Regions from separate parts of the Brevibacillus sp. MCWH genome, predicted to be linked through region 3. Evidence: riboswitches for the same ligand, from Rfam matches in the RefSeq annotation. Region 3 holds a riboswitch; each other region holds the start of a gene.
The links. A riboswitch is a leader RNA that binds a small molecule or an ion and turns the genes downstream of it on or off. The one in region 3 is predicted to bind S-adenosylmethionine.

Region 1: linked by a shared signal. The riboswitch ahead of metH (methionine synthase) and the one ahead of ETC00_RS00620 (BMP family lipoprotein) in region 3 are both predicted to bind S-adenosylmethionine.
Region 2: linked by a shared signal. The riboswitch ahead of ETC00_RS17140 (pyridoxal phosphate-dependent aminotransferase) and the one ahead of ETC00_RS00620 (BMP family lipoprotein) in region 3 are both predicted to bind S-adenosylmethionine.

Annotation. Positions count from the first base shown of each region.
Region 1 covers NZ_SDLF01000013.1:76,692-81,464, reverse strand. The annotation lists gene metH (methionine synthase) at 1-2,797, opposite strand, end outside; SAM riboswitch class I at 2,913-3,011, opposite strand; gene ETC00_RS13075 (YjcZ family sporulation protein) at 3,214-3,321, shown strand; gene ETC00_RS13070 (hypothetical protein) at 3,495-3,974, shown strand; gene argS (arginine--tRNA ligase) at 4,321-4,773, shown strand, end outside.
Region 2 covers NZ_SDLF01000024.1:36,596-41,368, forward strand. The annotation lists gene ETC00_RS17130 (aminotransferase-like domain-containing protein) at 1-476, opposite strand, end outside; gene ETC00_RS17135 (hypothetical protein) at 677-1,147, opposite strand; gene ETC00_RS17140 (pyridoxal phosphate-dependent aminotransferase) at 1,482-2,663, opposite strand; SAM riboswitch class I at 2,767-2,872, opposite strand; gene ETC00_RS17145 (efflux RND transporter periplasmic adaptor subunit) at 3,039-4,271, opposite strand; gene ETC00_RS17150 (efflux RND transporter permease subunit) at 4,285-4,773, opposite strand, start outside.
Region 3 covers NZ_SDLF01000001.1:130,429-135,201, forward strand. The annotation lists gene ETC00_RS00610 (DUF3298 and DUF4163 domain-containing protein) at 1-391, opposite strand, end outside; gene ETC00_RS00615 (methyl-accepting chemotaxis protein) at 623-2,104, shown strand; SAM riboswitch class I at 2,192-2,302, shown strand; gene ETC00_RS00620 (BMP family lipoprotein) at 2,517-3,539, shown strand; gene ETC00_RS00625 (ABC transporter ATP-binding protein) at 3,617-4,773, shown strand, end outside.

The sequences.
Region 1 (4,773 bases), on a different contig from region 3:
GATACAGCCCGGTCACTTTTTCATCTCCGGTCTCCAGCAGTTTCTCCACGTTGCCGCGGACGCCGAGATGCTTGCCGAGCAGCATCCGCAGGTTGAGGTAGGGCTGCAGATGGCTGATCGGATAGTGGCGCAGCACATGCCGCTCGCAGTCGGGCGGCACGTGAACGGGCACGGTGCGGTTGACGGCGGAGCGCTTCGGCTTGAGCGATGACGCCGCTGTTTCGGCCTGCTTCGTCGTCGACGCTTCCTCTTCCGCTGCCTGCTGAGCCGCACGCAGCTTTTCCCGTTCCACGGGGTCCTGCAGGCGGTTGACCAGGTCGAGCCCATCCATCGCGTCCTTGGCGTACAGCACGATTCCCTTGTACTCCGGCGCGATCCGGTTGGAGGTAAACTTGCGGGTCAGGGCCGCGCCGCCTACCAACAGCGGCACGTCAATCCCGGCTGCCCGCAGGTCCTGGGCGGTAATCACCATCTGCTGCGCCGACTTGACCAGCAGGCCCGACAGGCCGATCGCGTCTGGCTGCTCTTCACGGCAGGCGGCAATCAGCTGCTCCGGCGGCACCTTGATGCCCAGGTTGACCACTTCGTACCCGTTGTTGGCGAGGATGATCTCCACCAGGTTCTTGCCGATGTCATGCACGTCCCCTTTTACCGTCGCCAGCAAAATTTTCCCTTTGGTGGCCGTCTCCGTCTTTTCCATGTAAGGTTCCAGGAACGATACGGAGGCCTTCATCACTTCGGCGCTCTGCAGCACTTCCGCGACGATCAGTTGGTTGTCGTTGAACAGCCGGCCTACCTCTTCCATCCCGGCCATCAGCGGACCGTTGATGATTTCTAGCGGCGTGTATTTCTCCAGCGCCAGCTTCAGGTCGTCCATCAGCCCGTCCTTGGAGCCTTCCACCACGTAACGGGCCAGACGCTCTTCCAGCGTGAGCGACGACGCTTCCACGCGTACTTCCTTTTTCTTCTGCCGGTAAAACTCGGTAAAGGCGGCCAGCGTCTCGTCGTTGGTCTCAAACAGGAGCGCCTCTGCCAATCGCCGCTCCTCTTCCGGAATGGAGGCGTAGCGTTCCAGCTTCTCGGTATTGACGATGGCGTAATCAAGTCCGGCCAGAGTCGTATGGTAAAGGAAGACGGCGTTCAGCACCTCCCGTCCGGCCGCCGGCAGCCCGAACGAGACGTTGCTGATGCCGAGAATCGTCTTGCACTCCGGCATCGCCTCCTTGATCAGGCGGAGGCCTTCCACCGTCTCGCGGGCGGAGCCGATGTACTGCTCGTCGCCGGTGCCCACCGGAAAGACCAGCGGATCGAAAATGATGTCGCGCGGGTTGACCCCGAATCGATTGACCAGCAGATCGTAGGCGCGTTTGGCCACTTCCAGCTTCCGTTCCCGGGTGACTGCCATGCCGGTCTCGTCGATCGTGCCGACGACGACAGCCGCGCCGTACTTGTGAATCAACGGCGCCACCTGTTCAAACCGCTCCAGCCCGTCTTCCAGGTTGATCGAGTTGAGAATCGCCTTGCCCTGCGAGTACCGCAGTCCAAGTTCCATGACGCGCACGTCGGTGGAGTCGATCATCAGCGGCGCTTTCACTTTTTTGATGACAAACTGCAGGAACTTCTCCATGTCCCCGTACTCATCCCGGTCCGGGTCGGCGAGACAGATGTCAATGATCTGTGCCCCCCGCTTTACCTGGGCGCGGGCGATGTCGGACGCTTCCTCGTACTTCCCGGCCGCGATCAGGTCGCGGAATTTTTTCGACCCAATCACGTTGCTCCTCTCTCCGACAAGCAGCGGCCGATTGTCTGCTTCCGCGTAGACGACCTCGATCCCCGACACGGCGCTGACCGGCTGTCCGGCCGGGACACGGGGCTTGCAGTCCTTCAATGCTTCCGCCAGCGCGCGGATATGCTCCGGCGTCGTGCCGCAGCATCCTCCGGCGACGTTGAGCCAGCCCTGCTCGGCAAACGCCCGCATCTTGGCAGCCAGTCCGTGCGGCGTCTCGTGGTAATGGCCGTTTTCATCCGGCAGGCCGGCGTTGGGATAACAGCTCACCCCGCACTGGGCCAAATTCGCCAGCGTGCGCAGATGGTCACGCATGAACTCCGGCCCGGTGGCGCAGTTCAGACCAATGGTAATCGGCTTCAGATGCTCCAACGAGACGTAAAACGCTTCGATGGTTTGCCCGGCCAGGGTCGTGCCCATCGGCTCAATCGTGCCGGAGATCATCACCGGCACTTCCCTGCCCAGCTCCGCGAACGCCCGGCGAATGCCGATGCCGCCGGCCTTGACGTTTAAGGTGTCCTGCGAGGTCTCCAAAAGCAGCGCGTCCACGCCGCCGATCAGCAGCCCTTTCGCCTGCCGGTAGTACGCTTCCACCAGCTCTTCAAAGGTGACGCCTCCCGTCAGAGACAGCGTCTTGGTCGTCGGCCCCATCGAGCCGGCGACGTAACGCGGCCACTCCTGGGTGGAATAGGCGTCAGCCGCTTCCCGTGCTAGCCGGGCTGCAGCGATGTTGATCTCCAGATCTTTGTCTGCCACGTCGTACTCGGCCAGGACGATCGAGGTGGCACCAAACGTGTTGGTCTCCACGATGTCCGCACCCGCCTCCAGGTATTTTTCATGAATGGAGCGGATCACGTCAGGACGGGTGAGATTGAGCAGCTCGTTACAGCCTTCGTAGGCATCACCGCCAAAATCATCAGCAGTCAGGCTGGCCTGTTGCAGCATCGTCCCCATCGCACCGTCCAGAATCAGAATTTTCCGGTAAAGCTGTTCACGAAGACTTATTTTCATGGGGCAAACTCCTTTTCTTCCAAACTCACACGCATTGGTCCGTGTACAATAAAAAATCCTCTTCTGTGTGCAACAAGAAGAGGATTTGTCCGCGAAACATACACGCATGACCATCCTCTTATCTTTCAAAGCACACGCTTTGCTGGAATTGGCACCTGGTAATCCGGTTGCCGAGGCTTCATTGGGCCAGTCCCTCAACCTCTCTGGATAAGAGTCGTCACTGTCTGTTATGCAGTTTTGTCAAACGGTAACGATGTTTGAATGTATCTTAACACCCCCTTTTCCTCGCGTCAATGTAGAATTTGTCTATTTTCTCCAGACTGCCCCCGCCCATTTTTTGCGAGCTGGTCATTCGCCCACAACAACCGGCACATTCGTGTATAGACTAAAGCATACGGAAAGGAGGGGAAACAACAATGAGTACTTCCTACTGCGGTTCCGGCTTTTTCGGTGACACGTTCGCAATTGTGCTCGTTCTGTTTATCCTGTTGGTCATCGTCGGGTGTTCGAACGACTGCAACTAAACGAGTGCGTACATCAACAAGGAGCCTAGCTAAACCTAGGCTCTTTTTTCGCTGGACAACCCTGTCCGCCTGCCGTTCCCTGCGGGACGTTTGCGCCTGATGCTGGTTCGTTGTCAGCCGCTGTCCGTTTTTGCTATGATGAAAAGCGATTCCGTACAAAGGAGCGAACCACTGTGGATCAATTGGTACCCTGTAACCGACAGGAATTCCTCTCTCGCCTGGAGACGGTGAAAGAGTTGGAGCACACGGATTTTGAGACATATTCAATCGTCAAGAATCAAGCGACGGGGCAGCACTACCTGCGTTATTCATTTACGCATGTCAACCTGTTTGAAGGAGGCAGGCGGGACGAATACGACCACTTCCTCCCGCTGGAATCGGACGACGTGCTGGGCATTCTGTTTGGCGACCAGCCCTATCGCTTTCCCGATCACTGGCGCTCTCCCTATCTGCGCAGCGGGACGGATGAGCGGCTGATGCCGTTTGATCCCAGTGAAAACCACGATCTTAAGGAAGCTGCCGAAGCAGAACGATCGCTTCTCACCAAGCTGGCCGAGTACAAGCGGCAGTGGCAGTCGGCCGACGACAAGGAACGGCTGACGCGGGACCTGTTCCACGATTTGGACGATTTGCTGAAAAAACCGGAAGAGTGAGTTGCATCCCGCAGGAGATGCCGCTATAATGCTAGAAGAATATCGTTGTCGCTGAAGAGGAGAGTACTCCGTCAGAAAGCAGAAGCGAGCCGGGGACGGTGGGAGCCCGGTGCAAACTGACGCGGGGAAGCGCACCTCGGAGACGCGTCCTGAAGGTCCGGACAGCCGGATTGCGTAGGGCACGCCGGGTCTGCCCGTTACCGCAGGCAAAGCGGCTTTCGCCTTTTCCCGTGCGGGAGGCGAGAGCAACAAGAGTGGCACCGCGGGAGTACAACCTCTCGTCTCTTCCCTGATGAGACGCAGAGGTTTTTCTATTTTTTAGATTCCAGACCGAAAGGAGAATTCGATGAGCTATAAGCATCAAGCGGCCAGCATCATTGCCGCAGCACTCACCCGCCTCGGCGCGGACCAATTTACCGCCGAAACCGTATACGACATGCTGGAAACGCCACCCAATCCCAGCATGGGGGATATCGCCTTCCCCTGCTTCCAACTGGCCAAGGCGCTTCGCAAAGCGCCGCCGCTGATCGCCTCCGAACTGGCCGGCGAGGTTAGCGGTACGCCGATCCGCGAAGTCAAGGCGGTCGGTCCGTACCTCAACCTGTTCCTCGATCAGCAAAGCGTCGCCCGCGACGTAATCGGCACGATCCTGACGCAGGGCAGCGCATACGGCAGCCGCGACATCGGTAAAGGGCGCAATGTGCCGATTGACCTCTCCTCCCCCAATATCGCCAAGCCGTTCTCCATGGGCCACCTGCGCTCCACCGTAATCGGCAACGCGATCGCCAACATCTTGGAA
Region 2 (4,773 bases), on a different contig from region 3:
TGGGCGATCTTGCGGGCCAGATCCTCCATGTCCATGCCCTCGTCGTCCCCCTCCACCGGAATAGCGCGAATGCCGCGGAACTGAAACAGCTGCAGGGCAGCCAAATAGGTGGGGTTTTCTACCAGCACGACGTCGCCTTCGTCCAGATAGACGCGACAGAGCAAGTCGACGGCCTGCTGGGAGCCGGTGGTAAGCAGCATGTTTTCCACGCCCACATTCATGTTCTTTTGTTTCATCCGGGATGCCACCCACTCGCGAAGCGGCAGGTACCCGTCCGTCAGACCGTATTGCAGCGATTTCGGCCCTTGACTGAGCGCGCGGTCAAATGCAGCCTTCATTTCTTCGAGCGGAAAAAACTCCTCTGCCGGCAGTCCGCCAGCCAGCGACAGCACCGGGGTCCCCTGCGTCAATTTCAGAATTTCCCGCACGGCCGAGGAGCTCAGTGCGCCAACCGATTGTGAAAAAGCGTACTCCATGTTCCGTTCCCCCTTGATTGAGTTTATCCTTGTTGTATCACTCACGCCGGGAGAAGTCCAATCTATGCTTGCTATAGACGGAATAGGTTTTGGCTATTGTTCTCTTGGACAAGCAAAAAAGGAAGCGTAAACCGCTTCCCGTCTCATTCTCTGGATCGTGTTCGTTTGTATCGCGCGCCAGGGTTCAGGGTTCGGGTTCCCTATGCGATGCGAACCACCCGGGCATTTTCCGTCTGCGGCAGGAATGACAGATCGACGTGTTCGCGCGCCACATCGAAGCCAATGTCTTCAGCAAGCAACAGCGCTTCTTCACGGAACGTCGGCGTGCAGCTTCCTTCGTTCAACTGGCACAGCCGCTTCAAGCGCTTAAGCCGCTCCGCCATCTTCTCCGCGCGCATCACCTCGTTGCGCAGGTCACACACGTTTACGTGCACCGCGTCGGCGATCATGCTGATGTCATTGATATGGACAATGAGCCGCTTGCCCTCCTCCGTGACAAAACCGAGCGAGCAAAACTGTGCGCCGGACATCTCCAACCGTGTGAGCACGGCGTTGGCAAACTCCTCGCCGGACCGCAGGCGAATCAGACCCGCTTCTACGGCGCCGCCTATCTTGCGCTCATTGGAGATGACCGTATACATGTCCGTATATCCGTTGATCTGGTAGCGCATGATACCCTCCTGCCGAACAAACGTGATCATTGAGATCAATTATCATTACCACACCCATCGTATAATGAAAATCATTATCTGTCAATGCTGAGAATGATTTTTACTGAGAATGGATTTTTTTGCATGGGCGCGTCATTCGTGATCGCGCCCGCCGCGCTTTTTTATAGTATTCGCCCGCCCGGTTTTGGACTATGCGGCACTCGCCTATTTTGGGCGGGGCCCATCCCGGACGCGGCACTGCCCCGCCTCCGCCTCGCTTCCCAAAAAATCAAACCGCCAGGGCGTTTTGCGAACACACTGGCGGTCAGTTCTCAATCACATGAACGATATATTGCTAGTTGCACGGGGAGAAAATACCCAAACGCTCAATCCGCGCCACTGCTTCCGCCAGCCGCTCTTCGCTGGCCAAAAGCGCTGCGCGCACGTACCCTTCGCCGGTGGGGCCGAAACCTACGCCCGGTGCGACAGCGACATGGGCTTTTTCCAACAGCAAGTCGGCAAATTCGGCAGAGGTAAACCCTTTCGGCACCGGCAGCCAGGTGAAAAACGAGCCCTGCGACGGTGCCGCCTCCCAGCCGATGCGGTGCAGGTTGGAAAACAGCGCGTTGCGCCGGCTTTCGTAGACGGTCACCAACTCGCGGACACACTGCTGGGAATCGGTCAGCGCCCGGACCGCCGCCATCTGGATGGCGCCGAACAGGCTGCAGAAGTAGTGGTCCTGGATCAGGTTGATCAGCCGGACCAGTTCCCGGTTGCCGACCATCGCGCCGACGCGCCAGCCGGCCATGTTGTACGTTTTGGACAGCGTGTAAAATTCCACGCCCACTTCTTTGGCTCCCGGCACCTGCAGGAAGCTGACCGGCTTCTTGCCGTCGAAGCTGATCGCTCCGTAGGCGAAGTCGTGACAGACGACGATTTCGTGCTTGCGGGCGAAACGGACCGTCTCTTCGAAAAATTCGTACGGCGCATTGACCGCGGTCGGGTTGTTGGGGTAGTTCAGGAACATCAGCTTGGCTTTGTCCAGATCCTCTCGGGCCAGCTCGCCGTAGTCCGGCAGGAAACCGTTCGCGGCGCGCAGCGGCATCATCACCATCCGCCCGTCGGCGATGGCCACTCCCGACCAGTAATCGGGATAGCCGGGGTCCGGCACCAGAGCCACATCGCCCGGATTGAGCAATACCTGGCAGATTTCCACCAGTCCGGTCTTGCTGCCGAACAGGATGGCCACTTCCTCTTCCGGGTCCAGATCGACGTCAAACTCCTGCTTGTACCAGTGGGCGACAGCCCGTTTCAGTTCCACACGACCGCTGAACGGCGGGTACTTGTGGTGAACCGGACGGGCAGCATGTTCCTGCAGTTCCTCGACAATGTGCGGCGGCGTCGGCAGATCGGGGTTGCCCTGCCCCAAGTTGATTACGTCATGGCCGGCGGCGATGGCCTTGTTCACTTTCGCCACCAGCGAGGCAAAAAACTGCGTCGGCAGACGGTCAATCATGGCGGACGGTTGGATGCGCATCAGTCTCTCGTTCCTTTCCCTTGGGTAAATCGTGCAGACGTCGGCGGCTAAGCAAAAAGCCCCTTTTCCTGTACAGAAAAAGGGGCAGATCGACATCTCCACGTTCTTATCTGTCAGGAATGCTCCTGCTGGAATTGGCACAGCATCTGCACAGGCAGATCCGCTGCCGGGCTTCATCGGGCCAGTCCCTCCGCCTCTCTTGATAAGGTGATTGCGTGCTATTCAGTTTCGTTTGCAGTCTCGTTCCATCCCAGCAGCATCCGGCGGGTCAGCGACCGTGTCGCCCCCCGCAGCGACGTCCCTGCAGGGCCGCCGCAGCATTCCGACTGTGCTGGTTGGATATCTCTTTCATACTACTTGAGCAAGCGAACAGTGTCAAGATGTCGGCTGGACGTTTACCTTGGCGCCGTCTTTCAGCAGCGTCTGTCCGCGCACGACGATTTGCTCGCCTTCTTTCAGCCCTGCCTTTACCTCCACCAGATCGCTGGATTCGATCCCGGTCTGCACTTCCACTTTTTTTGCCGTGTCTCCCTCCAGCTTGTAGACGAACCGCTTGCCGTTCTCGTCAAAGACGGCCTTGAGCGGCACCACCAGCATGCTGTTGGTTTGCTGATGCGCAAACTGGATGCTGACGACCATGTCCGCCTTCAGCGAAGCGTCCTGCTTGGCCAGGGCAATTTCCACCGGATACGCGCGCAGCGTCTGATCCATCACGGGACTGATCGCGCTCACCGTGCCGTCCAGCTCCTTGGAGATGGCAGAGATTTGAATCTTCACCTTGTCCCCTTTTTTCACTGACGTTACTTCCTCTTCGGAGAGGTTTGCCTTGACGATCAGCGGATCGGTATCCACGATGGTGACCACTGGCGCTTGCGGCGAAGCCATTTCCCCTACCTGACCGTTGACGGCGGAGACGAAGCCGGAGATCGGGGCGGTCACCGTCGCGTTGGCCAACTGTTCACGCGCGTTTTGCAGCGAGATGCGGGCCTGTTCCACGGATGCCTGAGTGACGGCCACTCCCGTCTGCTTTTCAGCCATCTCCAGCGCTTCCTTGGCGTTGGCATACGCCGTCTTCGCATTGGTGAGGGCCGCCTGTGCCTGTTCCAATTGCTGCGGAGACACCGCTCCCTGTTTGAACAGGTCAGACATGCGCTGGTAGTCGCGTTCCGCGTCCCGCAGCGCCTGCTCGGCCTGCACCAGACCGTTTTTCGCCTGCTGCAGCCCCTGGTCGGAGGCGGCATTACTCTGCTTCAGGTTGGCTACGGCGAGATCGTACGCCGCCTGCGCCTGCTGCACTGCATTCTCCAGATCCGTTTTCTCCAGGCTGAAAAGCACCTGTCCCTGTTTGACATACTGCCCCAGTTTTACGTTCAGCTGCACAATCTTGCCGCCCACTTTTGGAGCCAAGGTGACTTCCTTGTTGGGGGCCAGTTTCCCGGTTACCCCCGCGCGCGTCGACACGCTTCCCTTTTTCACTGTATCGACCTGTACCGGCACCGGCTTGTTATCCGTTTGCGTCTGCTGCGTGGCCGCATCCGGAGCCGTACAACCTGCCAGGGCAACTGCCAAGGCCAGCAGCAGCCCAAGACTTCCCTTGTTCATCTTCATACCGTGTAGCCTCCTATCCCAACGTCGGCATTTCCTGGCCGGCCGCTTTTTTCTGCTTGCGTTTTTCTTTGCGATTGCGCCACTTTTGCCCCAGATCGTCAAACCAGGTGTAGACGACCGGAATCAGCACAAGCGTAATCAGTGTGGAGAAACTGAGACCGAAGATGACGACGACAGCCATGGGCGCCATCGATTCGTTCCCTTCCCCGCCGCCAAAGGCAAGCGGCATGATTGCCAGAATCGTCGCAAGTGACGTCATCAGAATCGGACGCAGACGGATCGGACCCGCCTGGAGGATGGCCTCGTTCCGCTCCACGCCCCGTTTGCGCTGTTGGTTGACGTAGTCGATCAAGACGATCGCGTTGTTGACGACAATCCCGATGAGCAGGATGTACCCGATCAGCGCCGGAACGCTCAGCGGATAGCCGGTCGTAAGCAGGCCCACGACCACGCCGATGAACGTCGGCGGGATGGAGAACATGATGACAAACGGTGTAAACAG
Region 3 (4,773 bases):
TGTCTGACAGCACCTTGACATAGTCGCTGCCCGGTTTGAACAGGTCCCGCAGGGAAAAGACTTGCCCGGTCTGCACATCTGCTGTGAGCGACATCATATAGGTCATGCCGTGGGCCATCGGAGGCGTGTAGGCGTAGTTGTTCAGGGTGACGCTGAAGATGCCTCGCTGATTGTTTTTGATTTCGTAGCTTCCCTGCATTTCCGTCGTTCCCGGCACCTGGCTTTCATGCTGCTGGTTGATCAAATCCTGCACGTACCGCGACAAGGTTTGGTTGATGTTCTGTTCGGCCTGTCGATTGGCCAAACCGGCCACCTGCGGGTAATAAATGGTTACGTTCGGGCGGCTGATCGTGCGGGTCAGCACGGTGGTCGGCAGTTGATTCATTTCCATGGCGTTCCCGTTCCCTTCTTGAGAAATGTGATCCTGCTTTAGCCTATTCGTCAGAGGGGCCAAATGGTCATGGCAAACCGCGTTTCTGATTCGGCGGAACTACGGGCGCGTTAGAACTTTTTTCACATGTTCTCCATGATCCCAATAGAACTTGGAAGATTTTTCAGGATATAATGACAAAAGAATGTTGTATTCACCATAGCAGTAAAGGAGGAAATTATGCTTCAGACCATGTTTCAGTTGGTCCGCAACACCTTGACCAACAAAGAGGGCTTCATGATTTTTATTCTCTGGAATCATCTGTGGCTGGCCGGAATCATCGCGTATCAGGAAGACGTGAACTTCTGGAAGCTGACATCACTGGGCCTGCTGATGACACTGATTGTTTCACCGTACTACTTCATCCGCAAAGGCAGTTACGTGATTCGCTACCTGGTCGCGATCGGCTTTATGTATTACTCCATCGCATTCGACCACTTTACGTCTTATCCGGAGACGGCGTTTATTTCCTTTATCGTGCTCGGCTTCCTCGCGGCCTATCTGGACTGGAAGCTGGTCGTCTTCGCCGGGATTGTCCAGATCGCGGCAACATTTGTCGGGTTTTACACCGGTTTCTACGACATGTTCGATGAAGGTCGGACAGAAGTGAATCTGATCCTGCACCTCGTGTCTGTCGCATTGATGATCGTCGGCTTGACCTACCTGTGTCTGGCCGGACAAGCCTCGCTGAACAAAGCGGAGACGGCGAGGCGGGAAGCAGAGGAAAAAGAACAGCGGCTGGCGGAGCTTTTGGGCCACATCCGCATGGTGACGGAACAGTTGGACCGCACGTCGGAGCACGTGCATGAGCACGCGGAGACGACCAAGCGGAATACGGACGAGATGATGGTTGCGTTCCGCGAAGTGGCCACGGGGATGGAGGCGCAGGCCAACTCCACGGTGAAGATCGAGGAGGAAGTCCAGTCGATCGACCACGAGATCGTGGCGGTCAACGAACAGGCCAACGCGATGAAGGCGGAGGCCGATCAGAACAACCGCCGCCTCACCGAGAGCATCGGCATGATGAACGAGCTGTCGCATCAGATGGAGCAGATCGTGCAGGCGGTCAATGTGGCCTCGTCCACCATCCGCGAGCTGAATCGGCAGGCCAACCGGGTGGAGGAGATCGTGCAGACGATCAACCAGATTGCGACCCAGACCAACCTGCTGGCGCTCAACGCGGCGATCGAATCGGCCCGGGCCGGGGAACACGGACGCGGCTTTGCCGTGGTGGCCGACGAGGTGCGAAAACTGGCCGAACAAAGCGCTACCGCTACCCAGGAGATTGCCGAAATCCTGCAGTCGCTGCACAAGGAGAGCGAAAACGCCGTGCGCCACATGAGCAACGGGGAATCGTCGGTGGCCAAGGGACAGGAGCTGGCCGTCCAGACTGTCACCTCGATCGAGACGGTTCGGGCCGGAATGGAATCGTTCCTGCAGGCCGTCGAGCACGTGCGCTCCAGCATGGACAGGGTAAAGCTGCGCTCCGGTGAAGTGGCCGCCGAGATGTCGACGATTACGGCTGTGACGGAACAATCGGTGGCCAATCTGGAAGAGCTGTTTGCCACGGCGGAAAATCAGCATCAAAAGGTGCGGGAAATCACGGAAGAACTGGGCGAACTGAACGCGCTGTCGCGCAGATTGCAGCAGTCGTTTCGAGACCAACAAACATAATGTTTTGAAATGACAAAAAAATCATTTGCAATGTGAGAACCTTTTGCTAGAATTAGAGACATTACAACTGGATAGCGGATTCACCTTACCTTATCAAGAGAGGCGGAGGGACTGGCCCGATGAAGCCCGGCAACCACTGTACCCCGGTACAGAAAGGTGCCAATTCCTGCAAAACCCTCGGGTTTTGACAGATGAGGAAGAGGTTGGCGCAACTTGGCAAACTCTTCCTCTAGGAAGAGTTTTTTTCATACCATCATCAGGTGCGCCTTCCTGGGAAAAGGGGGAATATATCGAACGTTTATGGTGTATGTTTAATAAAATATTCGTGTTTTGCCTTGAAACTTTCGAAAAAAACCCGTAAATTACCGGTATGGGAGTTAAAAAACTTTTTTACTAGATAGGAGAGAACAGCATGAAAAAGTACCTGTTGGCATTGACGACGTTTGCCGTACTGTTGGCCGGATGTGCGGCGGGAGGCGGTGCACCGGAGGGACAAGCCGGCGGCCATGAAGGCGGCGAGAAGAAGCGGGTCGCGCTGATCTTGCCGGAGAAGATCGGGGTCAACCCGTTTTTCCAGCAGATGGACGAGGGTGCCAAGAAAGCGGCGCAGGAATTTGGTGTCGACGTCAAAACCATCGAGTCGACCGACCATTTCGCCATCGAGGAGAACATCCGCGCGGCCGTGGCCGAGCAATACGATTTGATCATTACGTCGTCGTTTGAATCGGAGGATGCGCTGAAAAAAGTGGCGGCGGAAAACCCGGACCGCGTGTTTGCCATCATCGATACTGTCGTGGACTTGCCCAATGTCAGCAGCGTGGTATTTCGCGAACATGAAGCCTCCTATCTGATGGGAGCAGCTGCCGGCCTGGCGACCAAGACCAACAAGGTGGGGATCGTCGCGGCGATGGACATTCCGCTTTTGAAAAAGTGGACGGTCGGCTTCCAGGAGGGACTGAAGGCGACCAATCCGAACGCAGAGGTCTTCGTCAACTACGTCGGCAGCTTTAATGACCCGGCGAAAGCCAAGGAGCTGGCCCTGCTGCAGGCAAACAAGGGAGCAGACTTTGTCTACGGAGCTGCTGCTGTCGGCGACCTTGGCGTGTTTGAAGCAGCCAAGGAAAAGGGCTTCTACACCTCCGGCCAGGACGTCGACCGCACCGGCATCGATCCGGAACACATCGTCCTGTCCCAGTTGAAAGGGACCGACACGGCCGCCTATGAAACGGTAAAGGCGTTTGTAAACGGCAGCTTGAAACCGGGCGTGCAGACGTACGGCCTGAAGGAAGACGGCGTCGGCGTCACCTACGTCACGCGCGAAAGCGAGACGCCGCTGCATCCGTTCATCGGTGAGGAGGTCATCAACAAGGTGAAAGCGATCAGGGATGAGATCGTGGCGGGTACGCGCAAGGTGCCTGATCCGCTGCAGCAGTAAACGAGACGGCGACCGACTACTGCGGTAGTCGGTTTCCTGTTGAATGGGACCAACAGGAAAAAGGAGGGAAGAGCGGGATGACGTACCGTCTGGAAATGCGCAACATGACGAAAAGATACGGCGATTTTACGGCCAACGACAACGTATCGTTCACGCTGGGGGCTGGCGAGGTCCACGCCATCGTCGGGGAGAACGGCGCCGGCAAAACCACGTTGATGCGGATGCTGTACGGCATGGAACAGCCGACGTCCGGGGAGATCGTGCTAAACGGCCGTCCGGTGGTCTTTCGCGGCCCCGACGACGCGATCCGACACGGCATCGGGATGGTGCACCAGCACTTCATGCTGTTTCCCGATTTCAGCGTAATGGAGAACATCGTCATCGGCTATGAACCGCAGCGTGCCGGCCTGTTCCGGCGCAAGGATGCGGTGGAGGCGGTGCGGGCCCTCAGTGAGCGCTACCGCATCCCGATTGACGTGACCGCCCGTGTATCGCAATGCTCGGTCGGGGAGCAGCAGCGCGTGGAAATTCTCAAGGTGCTGTACCAGGGAGCGGACATCATCGTACTGGACGAGCCGACCGCTGTCCTGACACCGCTGGAGGTAAAGGAACTGCTGCAGACGATTCGCCACCTGGCGGAGAGCGGCAAGAGCGTCATCCTGATCACGCACAAGCTCAAGGAAGTGATGGAGGTGGCCGACCGAATCACCGTGCTGCGCGGCGGCCGGGTGACCGGGACCGTTTCCCGGCAGGAGACCAGCGTGGACGAACTGGCCCGGCTGATGGTGGGCCGTGACCTGCAGCCGTTGAGTGAGCGGGTGAGCCTGGACGGCAGGCCCCTCCTGCAGGTGGAAAACCTGACCGTTTCCGACCGGCAGACGATCGTGGACAGCGTTACATTTACCGTGCACCACGGGGAAATCGTCGGAATCGCCGGGGTCTCGGGCAACGGCCAGTCGGAACTGCTGCAAGCCATCACCGGACTGCGGCCGGTCACGGCGGGCAGGGTGCTGCTGGGCGGAAAGGACGTCACCAACCGTCCTGTGGCAGCCATACGTGAAGCGGGAGTGGCCCATGTCCCGGAAGACCGCTACCTGTGGGGAACGGCCAAGCAGGAGAGCGTGGAGGAAAACGCCTTGATGGGCTACCAGCGCAAACCGGCGTTCAGCCGTCGCGGCGTCATTTTGCGGGACGCGTTTCGCCGCGTGGTGGAGCAGTGGGTGGAGCGTTTTGC